DNA from 3 places in the Micromonospora sp. Utrum1 genome. Region 1 is predicted to be linked to each of the others. Evidence: riboswitches for the same ligand, from Rfam matches in the RefSeq annotation. Region 1 holds a riboswitch; each other region holds the start of a gene.
What was found. A riboswitch is a leader RNA that binds a small molecule or an ion and turns the genes downstream of it on or off. The one in region 1 is predicted to bind cyclic di-AMP.
Positions count from the first base shown of each region.

Region 2: it holds a riboswitch for cyclic di-AMP, as region 1 does, so the genes downstream of both, AC0OLQ_RS28340 (coiled-coil domain-containing protein) here and AC0OLQ_RS21190 (transglycosylase family protein) in region 1, are expected to answer to the same signal.
Region 3: it holds a riboswitch for cyclic di-AMP, as region 1 does, so the genes downstream of both, AC0OLQ_RS01505 (C40 family peptidase) here and AC0OLQ_RS21190 (transglycosylase family protein) in region 1, are expected to answer to the same signal.

Region 1 is NZ_CM170071.1:4,504,191-4,512,001, forward strand. Features, by position in the region: gene AC0OLQ_RS21175 (OmpL47-type beta-barrel domain-containing protein) at 1-169, opposite strand, end outside; gene AC0OLQ_RS21180 (M4 family metallopeptidase) at 1,137-3,194, shown strand; gene AC0OLQ_RS21185 (YbaB/EbfC family nucleoid-associated protein) at 3,295-3,744, opposite strand; gene AC0OLQ_RS21190 (transglycosylase family protein) at 3,856-4,512, opposite strand; cyclic di-AMP (ydaO/yuaA leader) riboswitch at 4,512-4,684, opposite strand; gene AC0OLQ_RS21195 (glycoside hydrolase family 3 protein) at 4,828-6,663, opposite strand; gene AC0OLQ_RS21200 (LLM class flavin-dependent oxidoreductase) at 6,833-7,811, shown strand, end outside.
Region 2 is NZ_CM170071.1:6,043,406-6,051,216, forward strand. Features, by position in the region: gene AC0OLQ_RS28325 (alpha/beta fold hydrolase) at 1-692, shown strand, start outside; gene AC0OLQ_RS28330 (HelD family protein) at 802-2,916, shown strand; gene AC0OLQ_RS28335 (cation diffusion facilitator family transporter) at 3,007-3,921, shown strand; cyclic di-AMP (ydaO/yuaA leader) riboswitch at 4,065-4,194, shown strand; gene AC0OLQ_RS28340 (coiled-coil domain-containing protein) at 4,200-5,267, shown strand; gene AC0OLQ_RS28345 (hypothetical protein) at 5,369-5,881, shown strand; gene AC0OLQ_RS28350 (SRPBCC family protein) at 5,883-6,335, opposite strand; gene AC0OLQ_RS28355 (STAS domain-containing protein) at 6,519-6,878, opposite strand; gene AC0OLQ_RS28360 (hypothetical protein) at 7,314-7,718, shown strand; gene AC0OLQ_RS28365 (cellulose binding domain-containing protein) at 7,781-7,811, opposite strand, start outside.
Region 3 is NZ_CM170071.1:313,318-321,128, forward strand. Features, by position in the region: gene AC0OLQ_RS01495 (hypothetical protein) at 1-2,790, opposite strand, end outside; gene AC0OLQ_RS01500 (N-acetylmuramoyl-L-alanine amidase) at 3,077-5,113, opposite strand; cyclic di-AMP (ydaO/yuaA leader) riboswitch at 5,338-5,475, shown strand; gene AC0OLQ_RS01505 (C40 family peptidase) at 5,544-6,524, shown strand; gene dcd (dCTP deaminase) at 6,585-7,163, opposite strand; gene AC0OLQ_RS01515 (pyridoxamine 5'-phosphate oxidase family protein) at 7,242-7,787, shown strand.

The DNA.
Region 1 (7,811 bases):
ACGGGGCCGCGGCGGCCGCCGGGGCGGAGCGTTCCGGGTCGGTCGGCCGCGCGCTGGCCGGGGACGAGGAGAGCCCGGTGGTCAGCAGCAGCGCCAGTGCGGCGAGGGCGGCCACCGGTCTCCGGAGCCGGCCGGCGGAGCGCCGGTTCCGCGGTGGATGTGCGTTCATGGGTTCCTCTTTCACGGTCCGGGAGCAGCGTGCGTCGGTGGGTCGATCGGCGGAGCTGAGGTGCCGCGTTGTCCGTGCGACCCCTCCCCTGGCCGCACGGGATCCCCGGCCGTGGCCCCGGGCCACGGTCGTCCGATGTGGATGGTGGAGCGCCACCGGGCCGACGACGGTCGTCGGGCACGGCGGTACTGCGGAGCTGATGGGTTGGTCGGTAAGGGCATCGGTCGGCCGGTGAGGCTCGGCCGCCGTGGTGGCGTCGACCCGGGGTGGCCAGGGGGCTGGCCGGTCGTGGGTCCGCGGACGTGTTGCGCCGCCCGGAGGGCCTACCGTCGAGAGCTACCGTGCCGGTAGTTCATCTCGACGAAACATATTGATAGTCAGCGACCCTACTGACTTCCTCTCAGCGTGTCCATAGCTTTCGTCAGTCCGTCGACTACTTTTCTACGGAGTAGACGAAAGTGGTCGGCGAATTCCTACCGGCGCCCAGGCACCCCCTGGAAGCACCACGTCGATCGCCCGGCGGCGGGGGCCGAACGGATGATCATCCGAAGGCCGATCGGCGCCGGCGGGCGGACCGGGAAGGCGCCGGGAGGTCACCGTCTCGACGAGGGCCAATGTGCGCCATGAGCGCAGAGCGGCAATCGACGCAGAGCAGACACGCGGTCGTCCACCGCGGACAACATTAGGCCTGATCAGGGGCTATTGAAGATCATGGCTTCCTGAATTTCGGGCGACGGCGAGGTGACCGCGCGGCGTCGGTTGCCCGGGTCACCCATTGATCCCGGCCCTGGGCCGTGTGATTGTGCCCCCAGCGAGTCGCCGACCCCGGCGGCTCGGGACGGTCGATCTGTCGAACCGGGGCCACGCCGGCAGCCTCGGAGATCGACCGTCACCCCGCCTCGCCTCACCGCGCCGCCCGTCCCCACCGGGCTCCGTGCGGCGCGCCTAGGAACAGGAGCGAACCCCGTTGAAGCTCTCACCTCGCCTCGTCGCGCTCTCCGGCGCGGCGGCGGCCGGCCTGATCGCCGCCGGCACGGCCGCGGCCGTGCAGGCCGCGCCGCCCGGCCCCGCCGCCCCCGACGCCGCCCAGGCCCGCGCGATCGCCGCCGACTCGGCCCGCGCGCTGGTCGCCGACCGGCCCGCCTACCTGCACGCCAGCGCCGACGACGCTTTCGTGCAGAAGCCGGTCATCTCCTCGGAGGGCACCCAGTACGTGCCCTACGAGCGCACCTACAAGGGCCTGCCCGTGGTCGGCGGTGACTTCGTGCTGGCCACCGACACGGCCGGCAACCTGAAGTACGCCTCCGTCGCGCAGCAGCAGGCCATCGGCAGCCTCGCCACCACGCCGAAGCTGACCTCGGCCGCCGCGGCGAAGACCGCGCGCGCCCAGCTCAAGACGGTCAGCACCGTCGAGGGCACCAACCTGGTCGTCTATACCCTCGGCGCCGAGCCGGCGCTGGCCTGGGAGACCACCGTGCGCGGCACCGACGCCGAGGGCCCGAGCCGGCTCACCGTCGACGTCGACGCCCGCACCGGCAAGGTGCTGCGGACGCAGGAGCACGTCGTGCACGGCACCGGCACCGGCGCCTGGAACGGCCCCAGCCCGCTGACCCTGAACACCACGCAGTCGGGCGGCACGTACTCCATGAAGGACCCGACCGTCACCAACCTGAGCTGCCAGGACGCCGCGACCAACACGACGTTCAGCGGCTCCGACGACGTCTGGGGCAACGGCACCGCCACCAACAAGGAGACCGGCTGCGTCGACGCGCTGTTCGCCGCGCAGACCGAGCACAAGATGCTCGCCCAGTGGCTGGGCCGCAACGGCGCCGACGGCAACGGCGGCTACTGGCCGATCCGGGTGGGCCTGAACGACCAGAACGCCTACTACGACGGCACCCAGGTCCAGATCGGCAAGAACACCTCGGGCCAGTGGATCGGCTCGCTCGACGTGGTGGCCCACGAGATCGGCCACGGCATCGACGACCACACCCCGGGCGGCATCTCCGGCGCCGGCACCCAGGAGTTCGTGGCCGACACCTTCGGCGCGGCCACCGAGTGGTTCGCCAACGAGCCGTCCAGCTACGACGCTCCCGACTTCCTGGTCGGCGAGAAGGTCAACCTGGTGGGCAGCGGCCCGATCCGCAACATGTACAACCCGTCGGCGCTGGGCGACCCGAACTGCTACTCCAGCAGCATCCCGAGCACCGAGGTGCACGCCGCGGCGGGCCCGGGCAACCACTGGTTCTACCTGCTGGCCAACGGCAGCAGCCCGACCAACGGCCAGCCCGCCAGCTCCACCTGCAACGGCAGCAGCGTGACCGGCCTGGGCATCCAGAAGGCCATGAAGATCATGTACAACGCGATGCTGCTGAAGACCTCGTCCTCCTCGTACCTGAAGTACCGCGTCTGGACGCTGCAGGCGGCGAAGAACCTCTACCCGACCAGCTGCACCGAGTTCAACGCGGTCAAGGCCGCCTGGAACGCGATCAGCGTGCCGGCGCAGACCGGTGAGGCGACCTGCACGGGCAGCACCCCGACGCCGACCGCCACGACCACCCCGCCGTCGGGCAGCTGCACCGGCCAGAAGCTGGCCAACCCCGGCTTCGAGTCCGGCAACGTGAGCTGGACCGCCAGCGCGGGCGTCATCACGAACGACACCGCCCAGGCGGCCCACGGCGGCTCGTACAAGGCGTGGCTCGACGGCTACGGCACGACGCACACCGACACCCTCAGCCAGTCGGTGTCCATCCCGGCCGGCTGCCGGGCGACGTTGAGCTTCTGGCTGCACATCGACAGCGCGGAGTCGACCACGACCACCGCCTACGACAAGCTGACCGTGAAGGCGGGCAGCACCACCCTGGCCACCTACTCCAACCTCAACAAGGCCACCGGCTACGTGCAGCGGTCCTTCGACATCTCGTCGCTGGCCGGCACCACCGCCACCATCTCGTTCACCGGCGTGGAGGACAGCTCCCTGCAGACCTCCTTCGTCGTCGACGACACCGCGGTCACGCTGAGCTGACCACACCGGAGCGGCCGGCCGTCGTCCTCCCGACGGCCGGCCGCTTCGTCGTCTCCGCCGTAGCTGGGAGCGGGTCCGGGAACTGCGGATCCGCGCGGCGTCAGGCCGGGCGGGAACCGGCGCCGTCGCGGCGGATCCGGGCCGCGACGCCCTCCATCGCCCGGCTGAACCGCTCCATGTCCCGGGCGGACTGCTCCGGCAGGCCGCCGAGCCGCGCGGCGAGGGCGTCCACGTCGGCCCGGGCCGAGGCGCTGACCCGGGCGTCCAGCTCGGTGAGGGCGGCGTTCACGGCCGCCACCACATGCCCGCAGAGGGTCTCCACGGGCTCGCCGGCCAACCCCGGGTCGACGGTGACGGACTCCAGCCGGCCACCCTGGACGGCGACGGCACGGACCCGGCCGCCGGCCGCGGCGCCCTCGGCCCGGAGCAGCTCGGCCGGCGCGCCGTCGGTGTGCTCGGCGGCCCGGGACCGCATCGCGGACAGCGCCTGTTGCGTCCTGGTCAGCAGCTCGTCGAGGCTCGCGGCCGCGGAGAACGGGTCGTTGGTCATATCCGCGCTTTCTTCACGTCTTTCCGAGCATCGTGACGATAGCAACCGGCCCCGACGCAACCGAACGCCCGGCCGGGAACCCCGGCCGGGCGTTCGTGGTGCGGTGGGGTCTCAGCGCAGGCGCAGCCGCTGGCCCGGGAAGATCAGGCCGGGGTCGCCGCCGACCACGCCCTTGTTGCGCTCGTAGAGAGCGTGCCAACCGCCGGCGACGTTCTTCGCGTCGGCGATCTCGGAGAGGGTGTCCCCGGGCTGGACCAGGTAGCTGCCGGCGCCGCCGGTGCTGGGCGCGCTGCGCCGCTCGCTGCGGGTGGCCGGCCGGTCGCCGCGCGACGACCGCTCCGTGGTGGCCTTCTTCGTGGACCTCGTCGAGCCCGAGTCCTTGCTGGCGTACTTCTTGGTGGAGCCGCCCTTCTTGCCGCAGACCGGCCAGGCGCCGATGCCCTGCCCGTCGAGGACCTTCTCGGCGATGGCGATCTGCTCGCTGCGGCTGGCCAGGTCGGCCCGGCTGGCGTACTTCTGGCCGCCGTAGCCGTTCCAGGTGCTGCGGGAGAACTGGAGCCCGCCGTAGTAGCCGTTGCCGGTGTTGATGTGCCAGTTGCCGCCGGACTCGCACTGTGCGACGGCGTCCCAGTTCACGCCGGCGGCGCTGGCCGGAGCGGCCGGGCCGAGCAGGGCGGCCGCGCCGGTGGCGGCGCCGACGACGAGTGCGCCGACGGCGGTGCGCCGTTGAGCGGTCCGTCGATGACGGGCGACGTATTCAGTTGCCATGTGGGTTTCCTCCACGCCGACGAGGTGAGCTGTCGGGTTCGGGCCGAGGAGCCCGGCCGCCGGAGGCGGCTTCACCCCGAGGTGTCGTGCACCGAGGAACGTGTGGGTCCCCCGCTCCCGCCCGAGGTCCAGGTACCGCCGGGCCGGCGGCGGGATTAGGCGTTACCGGCCCGTGGTGTCCGCGATCGCGAACGGATACGACGTTAGGAAGGGTTTCCGCCCATCGCCCACCTCTTGTGAAGTTCTTCACCCGCCCGAGCGAAGGCCCCTCCGTCCGAGTTGCGCACCGTCCGAAAGTGCCTTATGAGTCGCGGCTCAGTAGGTCAGGCCGTAGCCCTGCGGGAAGAGCGGGACCTGCCCGTCGCCGGCGTTGATGGGCTGCTGACTGACCGAGTTCATCCAGGTCATGGGCAGTTTTCCGGTCGGCGCGTACCCCCCGAAGAGGACGTCGGCCACGCCGCCGCCCTCGGTGCCGGGGAGCCAGGCGGCCAGCAGCGCGTCCCATCGGGGCAGCTCGGCCGAGATGTCCATCGGCCGGCCGGAGACCAGCACCACGATCACCGGCACGCCCGCGTTCCGCAGCGTCGCGATGGTCCGCAGGTCGTCCCGGTCCAGGCTCATGCTGCCGGTGCGGTCGCCCTGGCCCTCGGCGTACGGTGTCTCGCCGACCACGGCGATCGCGGCCCGGTAGGTGCCGTCGATGCCGGTGCCGCGCTGGTTGTAGGTGACCGTCGTGGTCGGACCCACCGCGGCCCGGATGCCCTGCAGGATCGTGGTGCCGGGGGTGATCGCGCCCGACGAGCCCTGCCAAGAGATCGTCCAGCCGCCGCTCGCGTTGCCGATGTTGTCGGCGCTCTTGCCGGCCACGAAGATCTTGTTGTTGTCCCGGGCCAACGGCAGGACGCCGGCGTTGTTCTTCAGCAGCACCTGTGACTGGCGGACGGCCTGCCGGGCCAGGGCCCGGTGCGCGGCGTTGCCCACCGTCGGGGTCCAGCTCCGGTCGGTGTACGGCCGCTCGAAGAGGCCCAGCTCGAACTTCTTGGTGAGGATGCGCCGGTTGGCGTCGTCGATCCGGCTCATCGGCACGTGGCCGTTCTGCACCTCGGCGCGCAGCGTGCTGAGGAAGGTCTTCCACGCCGTGGGGACCATCACCATGTCGATGCCGGCGTTGATCGCCGTGCTGACCTCGGCCGCGGTGAAGCCGGCGGCGCCGTCGATCTGGTCGATGCCGTTCCAGTCGGAGACGACGAACCCAGAGAAGCCCAGCTCTCCCTTGAGGACCGTGGTGATCAGGTACTGGTGGCCGTGCAGCTTCACGCCGTTCCAGCTGCTGTAGGAGATCATCACCGAGCCGACCCCGCGCTGCACGGCCGCCTGGAACGGGGGCAGGTGGACGGCCCGCAGTTCGGCCTCGCTGAGCTGGGTGTTTCCCTGGTCGTCGCCGCCGGTGGTGCCGCCGTCGCCGATGTAGTGCTTGGCGGTGGCGAGCACCGAGGTGGGTCCGCCGAGGGTGCTGCCCTGCAGGCCGGTGATCAGAGTGGACAGGTTCGACGGCAGGTCCGGAGTCTCGCCGAACGATTCGTAGGTGCGGCCCCACCGGTCGTTGCGGGCGACGCAGAGGCAGGGCGCGAAGTTCCAGTCCACCCCGGTGCCGGTGATCTCCTCGGCGACGGCCTGGCCGATCTGCTGCACCAGCGCCGGGTCGCGGGTCGCGCCGAGGCCGATGTTGTGCGGGAAGATCGTCGCGCCGTACACGTTGTTGTGCCCGTGCACGGCGTCGACGCCGTAGATCATCGGGATGCCGAGCGGGGTGGCGAGAGCCGCGCGCTGGAAGCCGTCGTACATGTCGGCCCAGGACGCGGCGGTGTTCGGCGTGGGCGCGGAGCCGCCGCCGGAGAGGACCGAGCCGAGCCGGTAGGTGGTGAGGTCGCTCGCGGTGACCGAGCCCCGCTCGGCCTGCGTCATCTGGCCGAGCTTCTCGTCCAGGGTCATCCGGGCGAGCAGGTCGGCGACGCGGGTGGCGACGGGCAGCGTCGGGTCCTGGTAGGGCAGGCCGGCCGCGGTGGCCGGCGCGGGCACGGCCAGGGCGGTGACGGCGACGAGCAGGAGGGCAAGACCGAGGGGACAGTGGCGGCGGTGGTGACGGATCACGGGTCGCTCCTTCCCGGAGGAACGCTGAGGCCGTTCACCGGCACCCTATGCCCGTGGGCATCGACTGTGAACAATCCTTGCCGGTTCCGGAACCGCCCGGCGGGCCGGCGCCGGGCCGGACTACCGTGGGCAGGGTTCGCGCAAGATCGGCAGGAGGCGGCGGGACGGCATGACCGACTACGGACACGAGCTGGCCTTCGGCGGCTTCGTCACACCCACCGCCGGCCGGTTCGAACAGGTGGTGGCCCTGGCCAAGCTCTGCGAGCAGGTCAACCTGGACCTGGTCACCTTTCAGGACCACCCCTACCAGCCGGGTTTCCTGGACACCTGGACGCTGATGTCCTACCTGGCCGCGGCGACCAGTCGCATCCGGCTGGCCGGCAACGTGCTGAACCTGCCCCTGCGCCAACCGGTGGTGCTGGCCCGGAGCGTCGCCAGCCTGGACCTGCTCACCGGTGGCCGGGTGGAGCTGGGCCTCGGCGCCGGCGCGTTCTGGGAGGCGATCGAGGCGGTCGGCGGGCGACGGCTCAGCGCCGGGCAGGCGGTGGACGCCCTCGACGAGGCGATCCGAGTGATCCGCGAGGTGTGGGACACCGAGCGGCGCGGGATGGTCCGCGTCGAGGGCGAGCACTACCGGGTGGTCGGGGCGAAGCGCGGGCCGGCCCCGGCGCACCCGGTGGAGATCTGGGTCGGCGCGTACAAGCCCCGGATGCTGCGGCTGGTGGGGCGCGCGGCGGACGGCTGGCTGCCGTCGCTGGCGTACCTGCCGAACGGGCCGGCCGAGCTGCCGGCGATGAACGCGGTGATCGACGAGAGCGCCGAGGCGGCGGGGCGGGACCCCCGGTCGGTACGCCGGCTGCTGAACATCAACGGTCGGTTCGTCCGCTCCTCCAGCGGCTTCCTGGCCGGGCCCCCCGAGCAGTGGGTGGAGGAGCTGGCCGGGCTGGCCCTCGACCACGGCGTCTCCACGTTCGTCCTGGGCGCCGACGACCCGACCACGATCCAGCTCTTCGCCCAGGAGGTCGCGCCCGCGGTGCGGGAGCTGGTCGGCGCCGAACGCGCCGAGCCCGGCGCCCGGGCCGGTGCCGCCGAGGAGCAGCGCGAGGCGGTCGAGGCCGGCGGCGCCACCGCGCTCGCGGTCACCCCCA
Region 2 (7,811 bases), 1.5 Mb from region 1:
GCGACGACCTGGCCGCGGTGGTCGACCAAATCGTCCCGTCCGGGAAGATCGTGCTGGTCGGGCACTCGATGGGCGGGATGACCGTGATGGAGTACGCCCACCGCCACCCCGACCACTTCGCCGCTCGCACCGCCGGCCTGGTCTTCGTCTCGACCACCGCCGAGGGGCACACCCACACCGCCTACGGGCTCTCCCCCCGGATCGCCCGGCTGATCCGGCTCGCCGAGACCACCGGGGCCGGGGTGCTGGCCCGCTGCGGCGCCTGGCGCCCGCCGCACGCGCTGCTGCGCGCGCTGCGCCCGAGCATCCGCTGGATGCTCTTCGGCGACCGCTGCGAACCGGCCGACATCCGGCTGGTCACCTCGGCGGTGGCGCACGCCTCGCTGCGCTCGATCGGCGGGTTCCGCGCCTCGATCGGGGCCCAGCACCGGCTGGACACCCTCGCGGCCCTGGGCCGGCTGCCGGCCGCCGCGCTGGTCGGCGACCGGGACCGGCTCACCCCGCCGCCCTGCGCCGAGTCGATCGCCGCGGCGCTGCCCACCACCGAACTGACCGTCTGCCCGGGCGCCGGCCACATGCTGATGATGGAGCGCCCCGACGAGGTGAACACCGCCGTGGCCGGGGTGCTGCACCAGGTGCTCACGGGGCGGGACGCGGGAACGTCCGGGGAGCGGGTGGGAACGCCCGGATAACGGGCAACCCGCACCGGCGGGCAGGCGGCAGCGGCATGGCCCCGACAATGGCGGGGCGGGCGGCCCGTACCCTCATTCAGCCCGCCGTCTGACCACAGGAGCCCCCGCATTGAGCGACCAGACCACCCTGGAACGGGAGATCGCCGTCGAACAGCGGCATCTCGACCGGGTGTACGCCCGGCTGGCCGAACTGCGTCGGTCGGCCGCCGACGCCGAGCGGGAGGGCTACCGGCTGGCCCGGGTCGGCAACTTCGGCGCGCTGGTCGAGCGGGACGCGATGGTCTTCCACGCGGCGCAGCGCCGGCACGTGCTGGACGCGGAGCACGAGGGGCTGGTCTTCGGCCGGCTGGACCTGCGCACCGGGCAGGTGCTGCACGTGGGGCGGCTCGGCGTGCGCGGGGAGAACGCCGAGACCCTCGTGGTGGACTGGCGCGCGCCGGCCGCCGCCGCGTTCTACCAGGCCACCCCGGCGGAGCCGCGCGGTGTGGTGCGGCGGCGCACGATCCAGTCGTCGGCGGAGCAGGTCACCCGGATCGAGGACGACCTGCTGGACCCGGAGTCGGCGCCGCCGGAGATGGCGGTGGTCGGCGACGGCGCGCTGCTGGCCACCCTGTCCCGGGCCACCGGCCGGGGCATGCGGGACATCGTGGCCACCATCCAGCGGGAGCAGGACGAGGCGATCCGCTCCCCCGGCAACAGCGTCACGATCGTCTCCGGCGGCCCGGGCACCGGCAAGACGGCGGTGGCCCTGCACCGGGCCGCGTACCTGCTCTACTCCGACCGGGCCCGGTACGCCGGCGGCGGCATCCTGGTGGTCGGCCCGTCGAGCGTGTTCGTCCAGTACATCGCCTCGGTGCTCCCCTCGCTCGGCGAGGAGACGGCCACCCTGCACTCACTCGGCTCGCTCTTCCCCGGCCTGTCCGTGACCCGCACCGATCCGCCCGAGGTGGCGGCGGTCAAGGGGTCGCTGCGGATGCGCCGGGTGCTGGAGCGCGCGGTCCGGGACGCGGTGCCCGACTCCCCCGCCGAGCTGCGCCTGCTCTACCGGGGCGAGCTGCTCCGGCTGGAGCGCGCCGAGCTGGACGCGATCCGGGATCGGACGCTGTCCCGCGGCGCGCGCCGCAACGAGGTGCGCCGGGCCGCCTTCGACGCGGTCCTCGCCGCGCTCTGGGCGCAGGCCCGCGCGCTGCGGATCGGCCGGCTGCCGGAGCAGCCCGCGTTCGAGGACGAGATCATCGAGCGGCCGGAGTTCCGCGACTTCCTCAAGGCCTGGTGGCCCCGGCTGCACCCGCGTCACGTGCTGGCCTGGCTGGCCCGTCCGGAGCGGCTGCGCCGGTACGCCGGCGGCGTCCTCTCCGGCGCGGAGATCCGGCTGCTGACGGGCGCGTACCGGAGCCTGGACGCCGAGGGGCTGACGATCGCCGACGTGGCGCTGGTGGACGAGCTGGACGCGCTGCTCGGCCGGCCGGTGCAGCGGGCGAAGCCGAAGCGGGACCCGTTCCAGCTGGCCGGCGGCGTCCGCGAGCTGAGCACGCTCGCCGACCGGCAGCGGGCCGCCCGGGCGGCGGCCCGGGAGCGCCCGGAGGACTACCGGGACTACGCCCACGTGGTGGTCGACGAGTCGCAGGACGTCTCGCCGATGCAGTGGCGGATGATCGGCCGGCGCGGCCGGTTGGCCTCCTGGACGGTGGTGGGCGACCCGGCGCAGACGGCCTGGACCGGCGACCCGCAGGAGCTCGCCCGGGCCCGGGACCAGGCGCTGGGCCGGCGCCGCCGGTACCGCTACGAGCTGACCACGAACTACCGCAACTCGGCGGAGATCTTCGCGGTGGCGGCCGCGGAGATCCACCGCGTCCACCCGGAGCTCGCGCTGCCCACCGCGGTCCGCTCCACCGGCGTGGCGCCGGTCGAGCTGACCGTGCCCGCCGTCGAACTGCCGGCCGCCACCGCGGCGGCGGCCCGCACGCTGCTGGCCGAGGTCGAGGGCACGGTGGGGGTGATCACGCCGGTGCCACGCCGCGACGAGGTGGCCGGCTGGCTGGGCGATCTCGGTGGCCGGCTCCAGGTGGTGACCAGCCTTCAGGCCAAGGGCATGGAGTACGACGGGGTGGTGCTGGTCGCACCGAGCGAGATCCGTGCCGATCCGGGGTCGGGCGTCCGCACCCTCTACGTGGCGCTCTCCCGGGCCACCCAGCGCCTGACCACGCTCGACCCGGTCGTCTGACGACGGTTCCCGCCCCGGCGTTCACTTGCACATATAGCGATGTGAGCATAGATTGAGCCCGGCCGGTGCGACGGACGAGAGGGTGTGGGCGTGGGCGCAGGTCATGACCACAGCGGCGCGGTGGTCAACGCCGCGCACCGCCACCGGGGTCGACTCTGGGGCGCCTTCGCGCTGCTCACCGTCCTGATGGTGGTCGAGGCGGTGGCCGCGTTCGCCACCGGCTCGCTGGCCCTGCTCTCCGACGCCGGCCACATGTTCACCGACGTCCTCGGCATCGGCATGGCCCTCGCCGCGATCACCGCCACCCGGCACGCCGACACCGACCCGCAGCGCACCTTCGGGCTCTACCGCCTCGAGGTGCTGGCCGCGCTGGCCAACGCGGTGCTGCTCGGCGCCGTGGCCGTCTACGTCCTGGTCGAGGCGGTACGCCGGTTCGGCGAGCCGCCGGAGGTGCTCGCCGGGCCGATGCTCGCCGTGGCGGTGCTCGGCCTGCTCGCCAACATCGCCGCGTTCGCGCTGCTGCGCCCCGGCGCGGAGGAGAGCATCAACCTGCGCGGGGCGTACCTGGAGGTGCTGGGCGACCTGCTCGGCTCGCTCGGGGTGATCGGCGCCGCCGTGGTCATCGCGGTCACCGACTGGTGGTGGGCCGACCCGCTGGTCGCCGTGGCGATCGGGCTGTTCATCCTGCCCCGCACCTGGCGGCTCGGCCGGGCCGCGGTCCGCATCCTGGTGCAGGCCGCCCCGGAACACCTCCAGGTGACCGCGGTGCACGACCGGCTGGCCGCGGTGCCCGGCGTCGCCGAGGTGCACGACCTGCACGTCTGGACGCTCACCTCGGGCATGGAGGTGGCCTCGGCGCACCTCACCATGGCCCCGGGCGCCGAGGTCGGCGAGGTGCTGGCCGCCGCCCGGGCCGCGCTGCGCGAGGACTTCTCGATCGACCACGCCACGTTGCAGATCGAACCCGGAGCGTCGCCCGGGGCCTGCGGCGCGGTCGAGTGGTAATTAGGACAATCTTAAATCCAAGTGGCTATTGTGCGCTTATGCCGGTTTTGACCGGGACACCTGCTCCCACCAGCGGAGCCGTCCCGGGCCAGCGCCGGTAGGCTCGGTCGCGGCCTCCGCCGGGCGGCGCCCACCGGCGCCTGCGGTGGCCGTCGCCTAATCGCCCGCAGGGCGAGCCGGGGAACCACGTTCGTGGGGTGCATCCGCGTCAGCGGTAGGGATCTTCCGTCCCGAACCCGTCAGCTAACCCGGTCGGCGGTTGACGGAAGGACACGTGAATGCCCCCAGTGGCACCTGTACGACGGACGGTCGCCCGGTTGGCGGCCCTGCTCGTCGCGACGCTCGCCCTCGGCGTCGTGACCGCGCCGGTCTCCCCCGCCTCGGCGGCTCCCCCGACCGGTCTGCTCGCCGCCGCACCCGGCGACGACGAGGGCGGCACGCCGGCGCTGCGCGCCCAACTCGACGCGGCCAGCAAGGGCTGGCTGGAGGCGCGGACCGCGCTGAACCGCTCGGTCACCCGGCAGCAGCAGCTCACCGCCCAGCTCAAGACGGTCAACGCCGAGTTGACCGTCCGGGACGCCAAGGTCGGCGAGATCGCCGGGGTGGCGTACCGGGCCGGGCGGATGGGCACGGCCGCGGCGCTGCTCGACAGCAGCAGCCCGCAGGGCTTCATGGACCGCGCCGCGGCGCTGGAGCAGGTGGCGGCGCACGAGGACCGGGCGCTGCGCGACCTGATCGAGACCCGGGACGAGGCCACCCGCACCCAGGACGCGCTCACCGGCGAGATCCAGGAGCAGCGCAAGCAGGTCGCGGTGATGGCCAAGCGCAAGCAGCAGGCCGAGCACGCCCTGGAGGTGGCGAACAAGCGGGCGTCGAGCAGCGGCGGCGGCAGCGTCCAGGGCACCTCGTCGGCGAACGCCAAGCCGGCCCCGCGCAACGCCGACGGCTCCTGGCCGCCGGAGTCGTGCAGCGTCAACGACCCGACGCCGGCCGACGGCTGCATCACCCCGCGTACGCTGCACGCCCTCCAGCAGGCCAAGGCGGCCGGCTTCACCCGGTACGTCTCCTGCCACCGGCCCAGCGGCTCGGGCGAGCACCCGAAGGGGCGGGCCTGCGACTTCGCCGCGCAGAAGGACGGCTTCGGCGGCGTGGCCACCGGTGGCGACAAGACGTACGGCAACAACCTGGCCGCCTACTTCATCCGCAACGCCGACGCGCTCGCCGTGCTCTACGTGATCTGGTACAAGCAGATCTGGCTGCCCAGCAGCGGCTGGAAGGCGTACAGCGGCGGCAACGGCGACCCGTCCAGCGACCACACCAACCACGTGCACCTGTCGGTGTACTGACCGCTCCGCCCCGGCGACACCCGGCCTACGCCCCACGACGTACGCCGGGTGTCGCCGTGCGGCCCACGACGCAGCGCCCGCGGCGGCCGAGCATCGGGGGCATGAGTAGACGACTCTCCCCCGCCGGACGCAAGGCCCTGCTCACCCTGCACCTGGTCACCGCGCTGGGCTGGCTCGGCGCCGACCTGGTGCTGCTCAGCCTCGGCGTGGCCGGGCTGCGCGGGGCCGACCCCGAGGTGGTCTATCCGGCGGCCGCGCTCCTGGTCACCTGGCTGTTCGCCCCGCTGAGCGTGGTGGTCTGGCTGGTCGGGCTGGCCAGTGCGCTGCTCACCCCGTGGGGGCTGCTGCGCTGGCGCTGGGTGCTGGTGAAGTTCGCCGTCACCACGGTGGTGCTCACGCTCGTGCTGCTCCTGCTCACCCCGCGGGTCCGGCACCTCGGTGAGCTGGCCGGGGCGGCCGACGCCCACCTGCGCGTCGACCTGGTGGTCGCGCCGACCGTCTCCAGCACGCTGCTGCTCGTCGTCACGGTGCTGTCCACGTACAAGCCGTGGGGGCGGCTGCGGCCGGCCCGACCGGCGGCCCGGCGACCGGTGCCCGCCGGACGCGCCGGCTGAGTCAGGCCGCCGACCCCTCCAGGGTGGCGCCGAGTCGGCTGGCCAGCCCGAGGTGGGCCGCCCGGGCCTGCCGGAAGGCGTAGCCGAACAGCGGCGCCGGGGCGGAGAGGGTGATCTCCACGTCGATCCGCACCACTCCGTCGGGCTCGTCGCGCAGCCGGGTGTGGTTGCGCACCGTGGTGGCCGGCTGCTGCCGGGCCACGGTGACCACCTCGTCCTCGTTGGCGATCAGCACGTCGGCCTGGTAGGTGACCGGGAAGTGCAGCGGGCCGAGCGCGAGCCGGTCGGTGATCGCGTAACTGGCCAGCGCGCCCGGCCGGGGCGGCAGTTGCCGGACCCGGACGATCAGCGGATGCAGCTCGCCCTGCCGGCTCAGGTCGCCGAGCAGGGCCACCGCGTCCGCCCGGGTGCACCGGGCCTGCACGGTGTAGCTGAAGCTGTCGCTGCTGAGCAAGCGGTACCCCCTCGCCGTCGTGGGTCCGCACGATCGTCCCGTACCGGAGCCGGGCTGGCAACGGGTCGGAAGTCCCTGGCCGCGTGCCGGGCGCGCCGCACCGGACCGGCAAGCCGGCGGAGCACGCGCGACCCCGGCGCCGTCAGGGCGGCGAGCTGGAGTCGATCAACAGCGGCGGGCCACTCAGGCGCCCGGGAGCACCTCGGGGGTGCTGTCGGCGAACCAGGGCTCGGGCGCGCCGAAGAGGCCGAGCAGGCCGGTCACCCAGAGCTGGCGGTGCACGAACCGGCTCGGCTCGGTGACCACCAGCTTGACGCCGCTGACCTCGCAGGTCTGGAAGCCGGCGACCATGGCGCTGATGCCGACCGAGTCGATGAAGGTGACGAGCCGCATGTTGAGCTCGATCCGGGAGGGGCGGCCCTTGGCGAGCACCTCGGCAATCGCTTCCCGCACCTCGTACGCGGTGTCGACGTCGATCTCCCCACGCGGGGCGATCTGGACCACACCACCCGACAGCACCGACTTCACGATCGACAGGCTCACGCGAGCACCTCCACTCGCCCATCTGGGCGCCTCATCAGTACGCGGGCCGCGACCGAGAGTATTCCTCCGACGGCCTCGGTCGCCACCCCTCGGGATGAGCAATTCGCGGACTGGGCACACCTGGGCATCCCAATCCGGACCTTCGGTCTCCCTTTTTCCCCGCGGCGCGGGTCCCAACCGGTCGGTCGACCGGTCACGAGCCCGCCCGATCCGCCGACCCAGGGTAGCGGGCCGGCGCATGCCCGGGTGGCACCCGCCCCGGCGCGTTCGGGTGGTTCGTCCGGTGAGCGCCCTGCTCGGCCGCGACCCGCGCGGTCCGGGGTGTTTGCGCCGGGTCCGGCCGGGGCACTGGCCCCGGTGAGCGAACCGTCACGCGCCGGATGACCCGAAGTCCGAACCGGCCGCCGGACTTCGGCCCCCCGAGGAGGTAACACGATGTTCGGATCCACTCTGCTGGACCGCCGCAGCAAGCCCGAGCGGGTCGCCGACCAGGCGTGGCAGCACCTGCTCTCCACCGTCGGCTCCGCCGGTGACAGCGTGCGGGACGCCGCCCGCTCGGCCCGCCGCAACTCCTCCGGCCTCGCCGACGACGCGACCGACCTGGTCGGGTCCGCCGCCGAGGAGGCCCGCCGCCGGGCCAGCCTCGCCTTCGACGCGCTAGCCGGCCGCCGGCCGGCGCTGCCCTGGACGCTGCTGATCGCCGCGGCGCTGGCTGGCGCGGCGATCGGCTGGGCCGCCGGCACCGCCGCGCGGGCCGCCGGCAGCCGGGAGCGGGACGTCGACGAGATCGAGTTCGTCGACGTCGACCGCCCCAACTCCCCCGCCGGCCTGGACGGCTGAGCCGGACACCACGGTGGCCGTCCCCGACGTCGGGGACGGCCACCGTGGTGTGTGCGGAGTCGTCAGCGGGCGGTGCAGGAGAGCGTCGGCGCG
Region 3 (7,811 bases), 3.2 Mb from region 1:
TGCCTTGAAGACCTGGGTGTACGGATCGCCGTGGACGCTACGGTCGTACACCCGGGACGGGTCCGCGTTCCGCCGCCCCTCAAACGGCTCAAGTCGATAGCTCAGGCCGACCACACCCTGGTCGTCGGGGCTGGAGGGAAACTTCGGCGGGTAAATCGGCACGCCGTCCGGTGTGACGAACTGGTCGTCGTTCGGGTCGCTCGGATCGGCCGGCTTGAACATCGGCACGTGATCCTCGACGAACACCGAGAAGTTCCGGTAGTCGCGATCGTCGATCGGCTTGCCGTGGTAGTCCGTGCCCGGCGAGCAGTGGATGTCGACCGCCGTCCCGACCTGGACGGCCTCTCCGGTCTTTGGGTTGTGGTATGTGCACCCTGCCGGGTGCACGGTCGCTCCACCCAGCAGTCCGTTGTCCTGGTGCACATTGGGGAAGAAGTGATCGTGGAAGCTGCTGGTCGCGAGGTCCTCGTGCACGAACGACCGGTAGGTGATTGTCTGGCCGTGATCTGCACCTTGGTCGTAGTTCCAGCCGTTGGCCGCGCCGTCCGAGGTCAGCACGTCGAACTGGACGAGGTGCTGATGAATCCCCGCCTCGTTGGTGACCTGGGCCCGGTCGAAGACGTTGCCGCCGAAGTTCTCCGGTAGTTCGTTCGTGAAGTTGTAGACCACGCAGTCACCGACGTTGAACAAGGGCGCGAATGGTTCCGGTTTCTTCCCGCCGAGAACCGCCTGTTTATCCGTCTGCCGGACGTAGACCCTGGCCTGAGGGTTCTTCCATCGCAACTCTTCGTTGTAGAACTGCGCGACCTGGATGGCGGCGACGTCGAAGTTTTTCATCGGAGTCGGCTTGCCGTCCGACCGGGTGGCTGGGCACGGGTTCTGGAAGAAGCCGCCGGGGACCTGGCCGCCCGGGTCAGCCGCGTCCTTCTCCTTCTGCGTGGGCGGGAATACCCCGCCCGCCTGGCGGCTCGCCACGCCGAGCGGCGGCTTCGGCGCCTTAAAACCGAACTTGCCGGGCACGAAGTGCGGGTATCCCGGCTTCGCCTCGGTGGGCGCGGGCGGTGGGTTCACCCCGGGGATCGCCGGCTCGTAGTCGAAGTCTTCCAGTGGCAGCAGGGCCGGCACCTTCGTGCCGTCCGGCAGCGTCCGCTTGCCATCCTCCAGCTTGTCGTGGGTACGGTTCAACGCCCACATACCATTGGCGAAATGCGGGTAGAGGTGGCAGTGGAAGATCACGTCACCGAACGTCGCCGGCTTGTTATCATGCGATGAACCGGCGCCGCCCTCAGGAATGAGCGCGTAGTGCGCGCCCGGCGAGACGGCCTGCACGTCCAGGATGTTGGTAACGCCGATGTGGTGGGTCGGCTTGCTCACCGCGGCGAGCCCACCTTCGTCCTTCGGGTCGAACGGCCACCGATTGACGTGCCAGTGGAAGGTGTGCGTCTCCCGCTCGGCCGCGTGCAGCAGCCGGATCTGCATCGGCTCGCCGCGGTAGTTGGCGAAGACCAGGTCACCGCCACCCGGGTCGCCGTACGCCCAGGAGGACAGGGCGGTCTCCTCGCCGTGACACTCCTTGGCGTCGAATCCCTGCGCATTGCGAGTCGCCGCCGGGCAGCCGACCTCTTCGCGGTTGAACGCGGGCTCCGCCCGGTAGTTGAAGGCGAACCACTCCAGCTTGACCGGTACTTCGCCCTGCACCAGGGCGTCCGCGTCCCCGCCGGAGAGGCCGGGCAGGGTGCCCTGCTTCAGCTTGGTGAGATCGGCGGCCGTCGGGTCGACGCACTCCCCGTTGGCCCGGTCCTCCGCCACCCCGTCCTGCCCGTTCCGGCAGAACCGGGTGAGGATGCCGGAAGCTGCCTCCACCTCGTCGTGCATGAAAATCACGTGCTCCCGGTGGTCCGGTGCGCCGGGCTCCGGGTCCTTGATGACAGCGCGGGTCCCGGAGGCGAGCGGCTCGCCGGTGCGGGCATCCACCCAACTGGTGCCGGGCTTCTCTACCACGATCGCGCCGAAGGCCCCGAACGAGTGCGACCCGATGGTGTTGCCCGCGCCGGTCTCGACGGAGGTGAGGTCGGCGCCGTCGTTGAAGTGGAACTCCCCCTCGACGGCCGCCGAGTACCGGTAGGTGGCGGTGGCGCCGCGGGCTACGGTCGAATCGGGGTTGAGTCCCGCCGCCGTGCCGTCGGAGCCCTTGGGGTCGAAAACCAGACCCTCCATGTGGATGGACGCCGGCGGCGCAGCCTCTGGGTCGAAGTCGTTGTGCGGCAGGGTCCGGGCCGGGGCGAATCGCCGCGGCTCCGGCGTCACGGTGCCGGGAGCCGCCAACTGCTCGCCGGGTAGCAGGAAGATGGAATCGTTCCGGACGAACGGCGGCGCTTCTTCGTGGAGCCGGTTGGTGAACCGGATCGTCACGCAGTCTCCCCGGTGCGCCCGTAGCACCAGGGGTTCGATTAGGTCCGCCTGGTCATTGGGGTCGGCGGCCTTGGCGAAGTTGGCCCGGACGGTGGCGATGTTCTCGTCGAGGACATACATGCGCCCCTCGGGGACGACGTCGCCAAAGCGGTTGAGGAAGATCGGAATGTTGATCAGTGAGACGTCGAAGCTGCGTGCCGGCGCCCCTGATAAACACGGATTGCCCGGCTCGGTAGCCTTTGCTGGCAGGTCGGCAGCCATGGAGCTGGACATCGCCCATACCGCTCCACCCGTCAGCGCCAGCCATGCGCCGGCCAGCAGGCCTCCGGCCACATACGTCCAGCGGCGTCTGCTCTTCGTCCGGATGAACACGGTCATCGCCACCACGCCCAGCAGGGCGAGTGGGACCACCTCCACTATTCCTGTACGCACCGTGTCTCCCCTCGTCGACGGTGTCGTTCATGTCGATCGCGGGCGAGCAGGTTCGCCAGGTGTCGAAGATGATCCCCCGTGATCTATCGACAGATGGGAATCTACCGTTCTCAATCATCTCTGTAAAGAACCTGCGACGTACGGTGACGAGGGGAAGCCTTTTGCCGTAGAACGGCGGCAAGGGTTCCCGGTAGAACCGGGAACCCTTGCTCGATCGCCGACAGTGGGGTGCTCAGGACGTCTGCGCGGCCGGCAGGATCTGCACGTCGTCCAGGTTCACGAACATCACCCGATGGCCGAACTGGATCTGCACGTACCGGTTCTCGCCGCGGACGACGGTCCGGTCACCCGGTGCCGAACCGTCGAACGAGACCGCCTGGTAGTACTCGCCCGGGAGGACGTCGCCGACCGCGTACCGCTGGCCCGCCGGGAAGGTGTACTGCAACGGCGAGATGGTCTGGTACGGGATGGTGGCCGGGTAGGCGGCCTTCTCGGGGTAGGCCCGCCCGTACACCGGGATGGTGGCCTTGCCCGGCTTGGGCGTCACCACGAAGCCCGCCGACCACTTGGCCGTGGGCGCCGAGGCCGGGTTGTAGAACCAGGCCTTCTGACCGAGGTACCAGATAGCGGTCCAGTCGCCCTGGACGCCCGCGAGGGCATAGGTCTGGCCGGCCGAGGCACGGGCGCCGTGATCCTTGATGTACATGGTGTTCGGCGTGCCGTTCGGCCGCAGGCCCAGGTCGTTGACCAGCGGGGCGGTCGCGCTCGGGGCGGTGCGCAGGATGACCGAGGAGGAGCCGCGCAACGGGCAGGGCTCGGCCGTCGGGGGTACCGGACCAGGTGGCAACGGGGGCTGCTGGTTGCAGCCGTAGAAGGCGGGCTGGTTCGACGCGAAGTCCGGGTCGATGGTAACCAGACCGGTGTGCGGCGTGCCGGTGCCCTGGAAGGGCGCCTTCAGCAGGTTGAAGTAGTGCGACCAGTCCCAGTACGGACCCGGGTCCCAGTGCATGCCGGCGACGTTCCCGGCGGTGATGCCCGGAACGTTGTCGTGACCGAGGATGTGCTGCCGGTCCAGCGGGATCTGGAAGCGCAGAGCCAGGTGGCGCACCAGCTTGGCCGAGGCCCGGTACATCGCCTCGGTGTACCAGGTGCCGCGCCCGGCGAAGCCCTCGTGCTCAATGCCGATGGACTTCGTGTTGACGTACCAGTTGCCGGCCTGCCAACCGACGTCCTTGGCCTTGATGTGCTGGGCCACGTATCCGTCCACCGAACGCAGCGTGTAGTGCCAGCCCAGGTAGGTCACATCCTGGACCTGGCCCACACTGGGGCCGAAGTAGCCCTCGGTGTCGTGGATGATGATGTACTCGAGCTTCTGCTGTGCCGGCCGGTTGCCGATGTCGTGGTTGCCGTAGTCCCAGGTTTGGGTCTTAGGGATGTAGTACTCCGCGTACGGTGCGGGGATCCACTCGCAGGCGAGGCGGACCGGGCACTCCAGGCCGTCCGGCCGCTCGGCGCGGCGCAGCCCCAGCTTGTGCAGCCCGGACTGGTCCGGCGTCACCGCGGTGGCGGCGAGGGTCACCCGCTGGCCGTCGTCGGTGGTCCGGGCCGCGCCGAGGCCGAGCTGGTCGTAGACCTCGTCGGCGAAGGCCGCCGCCGCGTCCTCGGTGTCCGCGCCGGAGTAGCGGGCCACCGCGCCGTACCAGGCCGCCGGGTCGCTGCCGGCGCCGACCGGCGCACCCAGCTCCTTCTGGTACGAGGCAAGCAGTGCCGCCCCGCCCCGGATGTTCGCGGCCGCGTCGGTCCGCAACGTCTCCTCGGTGAGGCCGGTGAGCGCCGCGGCGGCGTCGAGCGTCTGCAGGGACGCCTGCGGCAGCACGTCCTCCGCCGGTGCGGCCGCGATGGCCGGGTCGAGGGTGAGCGGGCGCGAGTCGTCGCCCCGCGGGTCCTCGTTCTCGTCCACGTGGCCGCTGGCCGGGGTCGCGAGGACCTGCTGGGCGTCGGTGAGGTGCATCGGGCCGTAGCCGCCGCTGGTGCTCGGCTGGCCCGGGTGGGTGTCCCAGCGCGACTCCAGGTACGACACGCCGAGCAGGACGCTCTGCGGCACGCCGTACTCCGCCGCGGCGGCGGCGTACTGCTCCTGGCGGTCGGTGGTCGGTTGGGCGGTGAGCGGTTCGGCGGCCACCGGGCCGGTCGCCACCAGGGCCGTGGCCGCCGCGACGGCGGCTGCCAGCAGCATCCGTCTGCCCGACGGCGGGGGTGAGAGGTGCATCGAACCTCCAGACAGGGATGGGGGTCACTGCGTCCTCACCCTCGCCCCACGCACCCTCCGGGTCAATACCTTTCCAGCGGGTAATCTTGTGTGAAGAAAACCTTCATCCACGATCGGGGCGACATACGGAGTGTCACGGCGTCTCGGGTTGCGGATCGGTAACGGCCATCTCTACTCTGGTCAATCGTCGGCCGACTGTTTCACCGACCAACCCGGGTGGTGACGGTCCGACACCGCCGAGTCGCCTTCGGGCGAGCCGGGGACCCAGGTAACTGGGGTGAATCCGCAGCCACTGCGGTAGGGCGGCTCCCTTCCCGCCCGAACCCGTCAGCTAACTCGGTAGGCGGGCACGAAGAAGGAGTACGGAAGCCCGGTGGCACACCATGCCCCGCGGCCACCGTCAAGCCGGTCGGTCGACCGGTCGACGGCTGTGCCGCGTTCCCGCTGGTCCCGCTTCACCACCGCCCTCGCCGCCCTGGCCGGCACCGCCGTCGTCCTGACCGGCGGCGCCACGGCGGCCCATGCCGAACCGTCGGTCACCGAGATCGAGCGCCAGATCGACCAGGACTGGAACAAGCTCGAACCGATCATCGAACAGGTCAACGCCACCCGCGAGCAGCTCGCCGTCAAGCGCAAGCAGGCCGCCGCGCTCGGCAAGCAGATCGCCCCGCTCCAGGCCCGGGTGGACGCCGCCCTCGGTCAGGTGGGCGGGCTCGCCGCCGACGCCTACAAGGGCGACAACAACCTCTCCACCGTCAACGCCCTGCTGGGCAGCCGGTCGCCGAGTGAGCTGGTGGACGGCCTCGCACTGCTCGACCGCTACGCGAACCGCCAGCAGGAGCAGGTGCGGACCGTCGCCGAGCTGCGCGACCAGTTGGCCGCCAAGAAGCGGCCGCTGGACGAGATGATCAGCGACCTGGCCCGTACCGAGGCCCAGCTCGCGGCGAAGAAGAAGCAGATCGACGCCGAGATCGTCAAGCTCCAGAAGCTCCGTCTCAAGGTCTACGGCAACGGCGGCGGCGGTCCGCTGCGCCCCGCGCCCTGTCCCGCCGGCTACCCCGGTGGTCCGGCCGGCGTCGCGGTCAAGTTCGCCTGCGCCCAGATCGGCAAGATCTATGTCTGGGGCGCCGCCGGCCCCGACCACTACGACTGCTCCGGGCTCACCATGGCGGCCTGGGCCAAGGCCGGCGTCTCGCTGCCGCACAACGCCCGGCAGCAGCACGACGTGACCAGGCGGGTGAGCCGGAGCGAGCTGCGCGCAGGTGACCTCGTCTTCTACTACAGCGACCTGCACCACGTCGGCATGTACGTCGGTGACGGCTGGGTGGTGCACGCCTCCCAGTCCGGCAAGCCGATCACGATGAAGCGCGTCGACGACGGCCAGATCAACAGCTACGGCCGCCCGGGCTGACCGGTCCGCAGGGGCTCCCGCGTCGCGGGGGCCCCTGCGCCGTCACGGCGTCCGGCTCCGTCAGCGAGTCGGCCAGGTGCGCCAGTTCTGCCAGGACCGGCTCGGGGTCGGCCCGCGCTGCCCCTGGTAGCGCGACCCGTAGACCGCCGAGCCGTACGGGTGCTCGGCCGGCGAGGAGAGCCGGAAGATGCAGAGCTGACCGATCTTCATGCCCGGCCAGAGGGTGATCGGCAGGTTCGCCACGTTGGACAGCTCCAGCGTGACGTGACCCGAGAAACCCGGGTCGATGAAGCCGGCCGTGGAGTGGGTGAGCAGGCCGAGCCGGCCCAGGCTGGACTTGCCCTCCAGGCGCCCGGCGAGCTGGTCGCCCAGCGAGATCACCTCGAGCGTGGAGGCGAGCACGAACTCGCCGGGGTGCAGCACGAACGGCTGGCCCTCGGGCACCTCCACCATCGAGGTGAGGTCGTCCTGCTGCACGGCCGGGTCGATGTGCGTGTAGAGATGGTTGTTGAAGACCCGGAACAGCCGGTCCAGACGTACGTCGATGCTGGACGGTTGCACCAGCGTGGGCTCGAAGGGCTCCAGCGCGAGCGTGCCCGCCTTGATCTCGGAGACCAGGTCGCGGTCGGAGAGCAGCATCGGAACACCATAGCGACCGGTACGGGTGACCTGCGTGTCGGACTACATCTTCGTACACCTGTTCGATAGAATGTCCGCATGGCTTCCTGGTCCGAATTCGCCGCCGACGAGCCCCGACTCGCCGACGAGATCCGCCTCCTGTTGCAGCAGTACGGGCCGGGTTTCGGCTACCTCGCCACGGTCCGCGCCGACGGCGGCCCGCGAGTGCACCCGGTCTCCCCGGTCATCACCGACGACGGGCTGTGGTGCTTCGTCATCGACTCGCCCAAGCGTCGCGACCTCGAACGCGACGGCCGCTACGCGCTGCACTCCTTCCCGCCGGAGGAGAGCGACGACGAGGCCTACCTGGCCGGCCGGGCCCACCCGGTGACCGACCCGGCGACCGTGGCGCGGCTGGCCCGGATCGGCCGGGCCGCGCCCCAGGGCGACTGGCGGCTGTTCGAGTTCACCGTCGACGTGGCGATGCTGACGCGGCGCGACCAGGTGGTTCGCCCCGGCGGCGGCCGGCCGGAGGTGCGGGTCTGGCTCGACCCGCGGGCGACCACCCCGGTCCGGTGCGACCCCCTGGCCTCGGAAGGTCGGCGTGGCCGGCACGGCTTCGACACCCGCCGCCCCGCGGCCTGAGCCCTACTCAGAAAGCTGGTGCCG